DNA from 2 places in the Pseudogulbenkiania sp. FW507-F1 genome. Region 2 is predicted to be linked to the other one. Evidence: riboswitches for the same ligand, from Rfam matches in the RefSeq annotation. Region 2 holds a riboswitch; the other holds the start of a gene.
What was found. Region 2 has a riboswitch for cobalamin ahead of AC3WG5_RS03140 (HoxN/HupN/NixA family nickel/cobalt transporter). Riboswitches for the same ligand answer to the same signal wherever they lie in the genome.
Positions count from the first base shown of each region.

Region 1 (4,407 bases), on a different contig from region 2:
GGCCAGGATGAATTCGGCTTCGAGGCGCTGGCCGCCGACTACTGGGGCCACACCCCGAGCGCGGCCGAGGCCGCCGCCATCATCCAGCGCCTGTTCGAGGCGCCGATGTACTTCTACAAGAAGGGCAAGGGGCGCTTCAAGGCGGCGCCGGAAGAGTCGCTGAAGGCGGCGCTGGCCGGCATCGAGAAGAAGAAGCGCGAGCAGGAGCAGATCGACGCCTGGGTGGCCGAGCTGAAATCCGGCCGCCTGCCGGACGCCATCCGCGCCCAGCTGATGACGCTGCTGTTCCGCCCGGACAAGAACACGCTGGAGTTCAAGGCCTTCGACCAGGCCTGCCGCGAGCGCAACCTGCCGCCGGTGCGGCTTGCGGCCGCGGTCGGCGGCATCCCCTCGGTGCCGGACTACCTGATGGCGGGCTTCCTGCTGGAGTACTTCCCCAAGGGCACCGGTTTCGGCCAGTACGCCGCGCCGACGCTGCCGGGCGACGACGAGCTGCCGCTCGCCGAGGTGGCCGCGTTCTCGATCGACGACGCCGCCACCACCGAGATCGACGATGCGCTGTCGCTGGTCGCACTGCCCAACGGCAACCAGCGCGTCGGCATCCACATCGCTGCGCCGACGCTGGGCGTGGCGCCCGGTTCGGACATCGAGAAACTGGTGTTCCAGCGCCTCTCCACGGTGTACTTCCCCGGCGACAAGATCACCATGCTGCCGGACGAGCTGGTCGAACAGTTCACGCTGAAGGAAGGCCAGGCCTGCCCGGCGGTGAGCCTGTACGTCGAGGTGACGCCGGAATTCGAGCCGGTCGGCTACGAGAGCCGCATCGAGCGCGTGACCATCGCCGCCAACCTGCGCCATGACCAGCTGGAACAGGTGTTCAACGAAGACACCCTGGCGCGCCCGGACGGCGGGCCGGACTACGCGTTCAAGCATGAGCTGACCTGGCTGTGGCAGTTCGCCAACGCGCTGGAGAAGCGCCGCGGCAAGTACGACCCGACGCGTCCGGTGCAGATGGATTACAACTTCAACGTGGTCGACGGCAAGGTGCTGATCACGCTGCGCAAGCGCGGCGCGCCGATGGACAAACTGGTGTCCGAGCTGATGATCCTCGCCAACAGCGAGTGGGGCCGCATGTTGGCCGAAGCCGACATCCCGGCGATGTACCGTGCCCAGAGCATGGGCAAGGTGCGCATGACCACCCGGCCGGAGCCGCACATCGGCCTGGGCGTGGCGCAGTACGCCTGGTCCACCTCGCCGTTGCGCCGCGCCACCGACTTCGTCAACCAGCGCCAGCTCACCGCGATGATCCGCGGCGACAAGCCCGAGTTCGAGCAGGGCAACGCCATGCTGTTCGCCATCCTGCGCGACTTCGACGCCACCTACAGCGCCTACCTCGCCTTCCAGGACCGCATGGAGCACTTCTGGTGCCTGCGCTGGTTCAGCCAGGAGGGCGTCACCGAGCCGACCGCGACGCTGATCAAGGAAGACCTGGTGCGCATCGACGGCCTGCCGCTGCGCCTGCGCGTGCCCGGCCTGCCGGAGCTGGCGAGCGGCGACAAGGTACGCCTGGCGGTGATCCGCATCGACGAGCTGACGCAGGAGATCGAGCTGCGCTACGCCGGCAAGGTCGGCCACGAGGACGTGCCGGTCGAGGAAGACAGCACGGTGTGACCACAGGTCGGCTTCGGCCAACCTTGAAAACAAAAAAGCCCCGGAATCGCTTCCGGGGCTTTTTCTTTGCGGGACAACCGGGCGGTTAGCGCGATTCCACCGGGAAGCGCTGCAACAGCCCGCCCAGCACGCCGCCCAGCGCCAGCCACAGCACCGCCGCGGAGGCCAGCGCCGCCAGCATGAAGTCGCTCATCAGGCGCGCGGGCACCAGCGTGTGCACCTCGGCCAGTACCGGCGCGCCGACCAGGTGCGGCAGCGCCGCCAGCGCCAGCGCGCCCACCGCCCACCGCAGGCGGCGCTGGCTCCAGGCGCGATGGAGCCCGAACAGCGCGCCGGCGGTGCAGGCGACGGTGAGCAGCCACCACAGCTGGCGCTGCTGCAGGTCGGCCGCGGGCACGCCCGGCGGCTCCGGCGGCAGGCCGAGCGCCGGCGCCAGCTGGAACACCACGAAGCCCAACGCGCCGAACAACAGGCCGCGCCGCCAGTCGATGTGGCCGAACTGCGACAGCACCGCACCCAGCAGCAGGGCGTAGCCCATCGCCGCCAGCGTGATCGAGACCGCGGTGGCGACGGCGCGGTGCGTCTTGTCGTCGGACGGCTCCTCGCTCGCCATCGCCTCGTGCGAGTGCCCCTCGGTGGCAACGGCGTCGTGCGCCTCGTGAACGTGTGCCATGGCGGGAGCGGCAGCCTCGAGCTGCTGCTCGTAGCCTTCGGCCTGCTCGATCAGCGGCTGGACCAGCGCCAGCTGGACCGGCGTCGTCACCGCGCCGGCCAGCAGCCCGGCCAGCAGCGACAGGGCAACAATACGTGCAAACATGACAACCCTTCGCCGGTCAGTGGCAGACGAAGCCCATGGTATGGCGCGTATCGTGGCTCTCGCCGTGGGCGATGCCCGGCGCGAAGCCGACGCCGTAGAGGATCACCGCGCCCAGCAGCGCGGCGCACAGCGCGGCGGAACGGGCTTTCCAGCGCGCGGCGCTGGCGGGGTCGAACTGGCTGATCGGTCGAGCGGCGGATTTGTGCAACTGCATGTCTATCTCCTGGGTCTTTCCATGGCCCCCCTGTCTCGCGGTGTCGGTTGGCGGCAAGCCGCCGCACAGCGATGGACCGACGATGGCGCGGCAGGGTAAGGGAGGGGCACACTGGAAGAAACGTTAAGCGCACCGCCCTCCGCGGTGCATAGCGTCGTCGCCTTCGGCCGGTCTCCGGGCTCCCGAGCCGGGAGCGCGCTCCCACGCCGGCGCCTTCCCGGGTGCGACCCCAGTGGCGTGTTGCCGACGCTGACTCGATTACCGTTGCGGGGGCAGCGACGGATTTGCCGATCGGCACACCGTCTTCCCGTTGAAGTTCCCCAGACGGCGGGAAACCTCAAGCCCCGGGCCGATCCGGACCGGGGCACACCGAAAGCTGCTTAAGGATAGCAGAAGCGCACCGGCGGCACGGTCAAAATGCATAGGAAGCGGGACCAGTTGGGCCGGGCGAAAAAAAACCGCCCCCGGCAAGCGGGTAGCGGTCTGGCGCGGACGCGGGCGGAGCGTCAGCGGTTGCTGTCGCGCTTGGGCGCGAACAGCGCGGCGGTCTGGCGACCGCCCGCCGGCTTGCTGCGGCGCGCCTCGCCCGGGCGGCTGCTGCCCGGACGCTGGTTGCCGTTGTTGGGCTTGCCGCGCGGCGGCATCACGTTGCCGTTCACCTCTTTCGGCGGCGGCGGCATCACGTTGCCGTTGGGCTCGCCACGCTGGCCGTTGGCCGGCGCGGTATGGCGCCCCTTGGGCTGCTGGGAACCGGTGTTGCTCTTGGGCGGACGAGCACCCGGCTGGCGCGCGCCGTCGGCATGCTCGTGGCGACGCCCATTCTGGCCGCCGCTGGCGCCGGCGCTACTACGTGCGTTGCCGGCCTGGCCGTCGCCGCCACGGCGCTGGCCTTGGCCTTGGCCCTGGCCCTGGCCTTGACCCTGACGCGGCTGGGACTGGCCCTGACGCGCGGCTCCCTGGCCTTGACGCGCTCCCTGGCCCTGACGCTGCCCCTGACCTTGGCCTTGGCCACGACGCTGGCCACCCATCAGGATCGGCTCCGGCGTCACCGTCAGATCGGCCTCGTAGCCGGGAACGGTGAACTGCGGGATGTCTTTCTTGATCAGCTTCTCGATGTCCTTGAGGAACTTGAACTCGTCCACGCACACCAGCGACACCGCCTCGCCCTCGTTACCGGCGCGGCCGGTGCGGCCGATGCGGTGCACGTAGTCTTCCGGCACGTTGGGCAGCTCGAAGTTGACCACGTGCGGCAGCTGGTCGATGTCCAGCCCGCGCGCGGCGATGTCGGTGGCCACCAGCACTTGCAGCGTGTTGGCCTTGAAGTCGGCCAGCGCCTTGGTACGCGCGTTCTGGCTCTTGTTGCCGTGAATCGCCGCAGCGGTGATGCCGCTCTTGTCGAGCTTCTCGGCCAGGCGGTTGGCGCCGTGCTTGGTGCGGGTGAACACCAGCACCTGGTGCCAGTCGCCCTGGCTGATCAGGTGGGTCAGCAGCTCGGTCTTCTTGTCGCGGTCGACCAGGTGCACCTTCTGCTCGACCAGCTCGTTGGCGGTGTTGCGGCGCGCCACTTCGACCAGCTGCGGGTTGTTCAGCAGGCGGTCGGCGAGCGCCTTGATCTCGTCGGAGAAGGTCGCCGAGAACAGCAGGTTCTGACGCTTGGCCGGCAGCAGCGCCAGCACCTTCTTGATGTCGTGGATGAACCCCATGT
Region 1 covers NZ_JBYSWM010000024.1:25,989-30,395, reverse strand. Annotated here, with positions in the region: gene AC3WG5_RS14855 (ribonuclease catalytic domain-containing protein) at 1-1,671, shown strand, start outside; gene AC3WG5_RS14850 (CbtA family protein) at 1,757-2,488, opposite strand; gene AC3WG5_RS14845 (CbtB domain-containing protein) at 2,505-2,702, opposite strand; cobalamin riboswitch at 2,851-3,057, opposite strand; gene AC3WG5_RS14840 (DEAD/DEAH box helicase) at 3,209-4,407, opposite strand, start outside.
Region 1: linked by a shared signal. The riboswitch ahead of AC3WG5_RS14845 (CbtB domain-containing protein) and the one ahead of AC3WG5_RS03140 (HoxN/HupN/NixA family nickel/cobalt transporter) in region 2 are both predicted to bind cobalamin.

Region 2 (4,407 bases):
ATCCTCGCCTTCATCGTGGTGTTCGGCGTCTCCAAGGCGCTGACCAATTACGTCGCCGGCCGTTATGCCGACGTGTACGGCCGCAAGACCATCCTCGTCACCGGCTGGCTGATCGCCACGCCGGTACCGTTCCTGCTGATGTGGGCGCCGTCCTGGAACTGGGTGCTGCTGGCCAACGTGCTGCTGGGTGTGAGCCAGGGCCTGACCTGGTCCATCACGGTCATCATGAAGATCGACCTGGCCGGCCCGCTCAACCGGGGGCTGGCGATGGGTATCAACGAGTTCGCCGGTTATGTCGCGGTCGGCGCGGCGGCGCTCGCCACCGGCTGGCTTGCCGCCCGCTACGGATTGCGGCCGCAGCCGTTCTACCTTGGCGTGGCCTTCGTGCTGGCCGGTTTGCTGCTGTCGCTGCTGGCGGTGCGCGAGACACACGCCCACGCACGGCACGAAGCGCTGCAGCAGCCGGACGCCCACCCCGGCCAGCCCTCGCCCGCGACGATCTTCTGGCGCACCAGCTGGCAGGACCGCAACCTGTCGTCCATCTGCCAGGCGGGTTTGGTCAACAATCTCAACGACGGCATGGCCTGGGGCCTGTTTCCGCTCGCCTTCGCCGCCGCCGGCATGAGCCTGACGCAGATTGGCTGGCTGGCCGCCGTCTACCCGGCGGTGTGGGGCGGCTGCCAGCTCGTGACCGGGGCCATGTCCGACCGCATCGGCCGCAAGGGGCTGATCGTGGCCGGCATGTGGCTGCAGGCGGCCGGCATCGTCGTCACCGCCGGCAGCCTGCGCTTCTCCGGCTTTCTCGCCGGCGCGGTGCTGCTGGGCGTCGGCACGGCGATGGTCTACCCGACCCTGCTGGCGGCCATCGGCGACGTGGCACATCCGGGCTGGCGGGCCTCGGCGGTGGGGGTGTACCGCCTGTGGCGCGACCTCGGCTACGCCATCGGCGCCCTGTTGTCCGGGGTGGTGGCCGACCTGTTCGGCATGGCCAGCGCGATCTGGCTGGTGGCCGGGCTGACATTCCTTTCCGGGGCGATTGCCGCGGTACGCCTGCAGGAAACGCATACGACTTCCCGCTGACACGAGCGCCCCTCATCGCGCGGCACAGCCGGACGGCATCGCCGCGTTTGTTCACAAGCCCGCCGCCCTCACGTATCATCCTGCCCCTAAGTGACGGTGACGGGAACGTGGTGCGATACCACGGCTGCCCCCGCAACTGTAAGCGACGAGCCGGCGCCACGATGCCACTGGAGTGATCCGGGAAGGCGGCGTCAGGCGGTGAAGCGCGAGCCAGGAGACCGGCCGTCACCGATGTCGACACAGGCAGAAGCCGGGCGGGGTGCACCGGGGGAATGCAGGAACCGCCTTGGGCAGTTCGTGCCCTCGCCTGTGGCGACGTAACCAGCTCGAGGGCAATCAACAACATGACGTCGCATCATCCCAGCCGGCCAGGCGGCCGTAGCCGCCTCGTCGGCATACTGGCGTTCCTCTTCATCGCCAACCTGCTCGCCTGGGCGTGGGCGTTTTCCGCGTTCTCGGCACAGCCGGCGCTGCTCGGCACCGCGCTCCTGGCCTACCTGTTCGGCCTGCGCCACGCGGTGGACCCCGACCATATCGCCGCCATCGACAACGTGGTGCGCAAGCTGATGCAGGAAGGCAAACAGCCCTACGCGGCGGGGTTTTTCTTTTCGATCGGCCATTCCGCGCTGATCGTGCTGGCGGTCGCCATCATCGTCACCACCACGGAAGCCTTGCAAAGCCGCTTCGCCGCCTTCAAGACCCTCGGCGGCCTCGTCTCGACCAGCGTTTCGGCCTTCTTCCTGCTGGCCATCGCCCTCACCAACCTGATGATCCTCAAGGGCGTCTGGCGCAACTTCCAGCGCGTGAAGCGCGGCGAGGACGTCAGCGCCGAAGAGATGAACCTGCTGCTGTCGGGACAGGGCCTGCTCGCCCGGCTGTTCCGGCCGCTGTTCCGGCTGGTGACGAAGAGCTGGCACATGTTCCCGATCGGCTTTCTGTTCGGCCTGGGCTTCGACACCGCCACTGAGATCGGCCTGTTTTCCGTTTCCGCCTCCCATGCCTCGGCGGGGACGTCGCTGTGGAACGTCATGGTGTTCCCGGTGCTGTTCACCGCCGGCATGGCGCTGGTGGACACCCTGGACAGCATGCTGATGGTGGGCGCTTACGGCTGGGCCTTCGTCAATCCGCTGCGCAAGCTCTGGTACAACCTCACCATCACCACGATCTCGGTGCTGGTCGCCTTCGGCATCGGCGGCATCGAGGCGCTGGGCCTCCTGGCCAGCCAGCTGCAACTGACCGGCGCGTTCTGGGACGGCGTCGCCCTGCTGAACGAGAGCCTGGCCCATTTCGGCTACCTGGTGATCGGCATCTTCATCGCCAGCTGGGCCGTTTCGGCCGGCATCTACCGGTGGCGCGGCTACGAAGTGCGCTACGGCAAGGCACAGGACAGTCTATGAGAACCCATTACAAACACGTGCTGATGTGCACCGGTCCGCGCTGCACCGAGAACGGCGTCGAGGCCGAGGCCATGTTCAAGGCGCTGGGCCAGACCATCGACGCCTGCGAGGGCTTGCGCGTCAAACGTACCCGCACCCATTGCTTCGCGGTGTGCAAGGAAGGCCCGATCGTCGCCGTGTATCCGGACGGCGTGTGGTACCGCAAAGTCGACGCGGCGGCGGTCCAGCGCATCGTGCACGAGCACCTGGCGGGCGGCTGCCCGGTCGAGGAACTGGTGTTCCACCGCCTGGGCATCGGCGACATCGAACAAGGAGAGCAGCCATGAGCGCCCCCAACCGCGGCGGCATCGTGCTGCTGACCCACGCCGGCACCGACCTCACCGCGCTGCACCGCGCCGAGACCGAGCTGCCCGAGGGCTTCGTGCCGGTGGCCGGTGTCAACCTGCAAACCGTCGACAGCGCCGAGCGCATGGCCGCGCTACTGGCGGGCACCATTGCCGATACCCGCATCCTGGTGGTGCGGGTGCTGGGCCGCGCCCAGACCATCCCCGGCTTCGAAGAACTGCTGAAGGACGCGAAAGCCCGCGAGCGTGCACTGATCGTGGTGAGCGGCACCGGCGAGCCGGACCCCGAACTCGCCGCCCTGTCGTCGGTGCCGCCGGCGCTGCAGCACGAGGTCACCGCCTACCTGCAGGCAGGCGGCAGCGGCAACATGGCGCAGTTGCTGCGCTGCCTGTCCGACCGCCTCCTGATGAGCGGCTTTGGCTACCAGCCCCCCACCCCGCTGCCCGAGCACGGCATCTACCACCCGGAGCTGTCGGGGCTCGCCACGCTGGACGACTGGGCGGCGATCCGCCACCCGGACTGGCCGACGGTCGGCATCACCTTCTACCGCGCGCACTGGATGAGCGGCAACACCCGCTTCATCGATATGCTGGTCGACATGTTGGCCGAACGCCGGCTCAACGCCCTGCCGGTCTATACCGCCTCGCTGCGCACGCTCGACGAGACCGGCATGCCGGCGGCGCTGCAGTTTTTCAGTGACATTGGCCGCATCGACGCGCTGATCAACACGACATCGTTTGCCATGGGCGATGTGAATGCCGACGGCCCGACCGCCGCAGGCTGGTCGGTGGCGGCGTTCGAGCGGCTCGACATTCCGGTGATCCAGGCCATCACCAGCAGCATGACGCAGCAGCAGTGGGAAGCCTCCGAGCGTGGGCTCAACCCGCTCGACACCGCGATGAACGTGGCGCTGCCCGAGTTCGACGGCCGCATCGTCAGCGTGCCGATGTCGTTCAAGCACGACGAGGACGAAACCCACTACGCACCGCTCGCCGACCGGGTCCGCCGCGTCGCCGGCATCGCCGCGCGCCAGGTAGCGCTGCGCCGCATTCCGGCTGAACAGAAGCGCATCGCCTTCATTTTCACCAATTCCAACAGCAAGGCCTCGCAGATCGGCAACGCCGTCGGCCTCGATTCGCCGGCCTCGCTGTTCACCCTGCTGCACGCCATGCGCGAGCAGGGCTACCATCTGCCCGGTCTGCCGGAATCGAGCGACGCGCTGATCCACGAGCTGATCGACCGCGGCGCCTACGATGAGGACTACCTGACGGCGGATCAATTAAGCAAAGCCATCGCCAGCGTGCCGGCAGCGCGCTACGCCGAGTGGTTCGGTCAGTTGCCCGACCTGCTGCAGCAGAAGATGCTGGAACGCTGGGGCGAGGCGCCCGGCAGCGCCTACGTGCACGAGGGCAAACTGGTGTTCGCCGGGCTGGAGTTCGGCAACGCCTTCGTCGCGCTGCAACCGCCGCGCGGCTACGGCATGGACCCGGACGCGATCTACCACACTCCGGACCTGCCACCGACCCACCACTATTACGCGCTGTATTGCTGGCTGCGCGACGACTGGAAAGCCGACGCCATCGTC
Region 2 covers NZ_JBYSWM010000003.1:117,828-122,234, forward strand. Annotated here, with positions in the region: gene AC3WG5_RS03135 (MFS transporter) at 1-1,080, shown strand, start outside; cobalamin riboswitch at 1,158-1,321, shown strand; gene AC3WG5_RS03140 (HoxN/HupN/NixA family nickel/cobalt transporter) at 1,425-2,477, shown strand; gene AC3WG5_RS03145 ((2Fe-2S) ferredoxin domain-containing protein) at 2,474-2,803, shown strand; gene AC3WG5_RS03150 (cobaltochelatase subunit CobN) at 2,800-4,407, shown strand, end outside.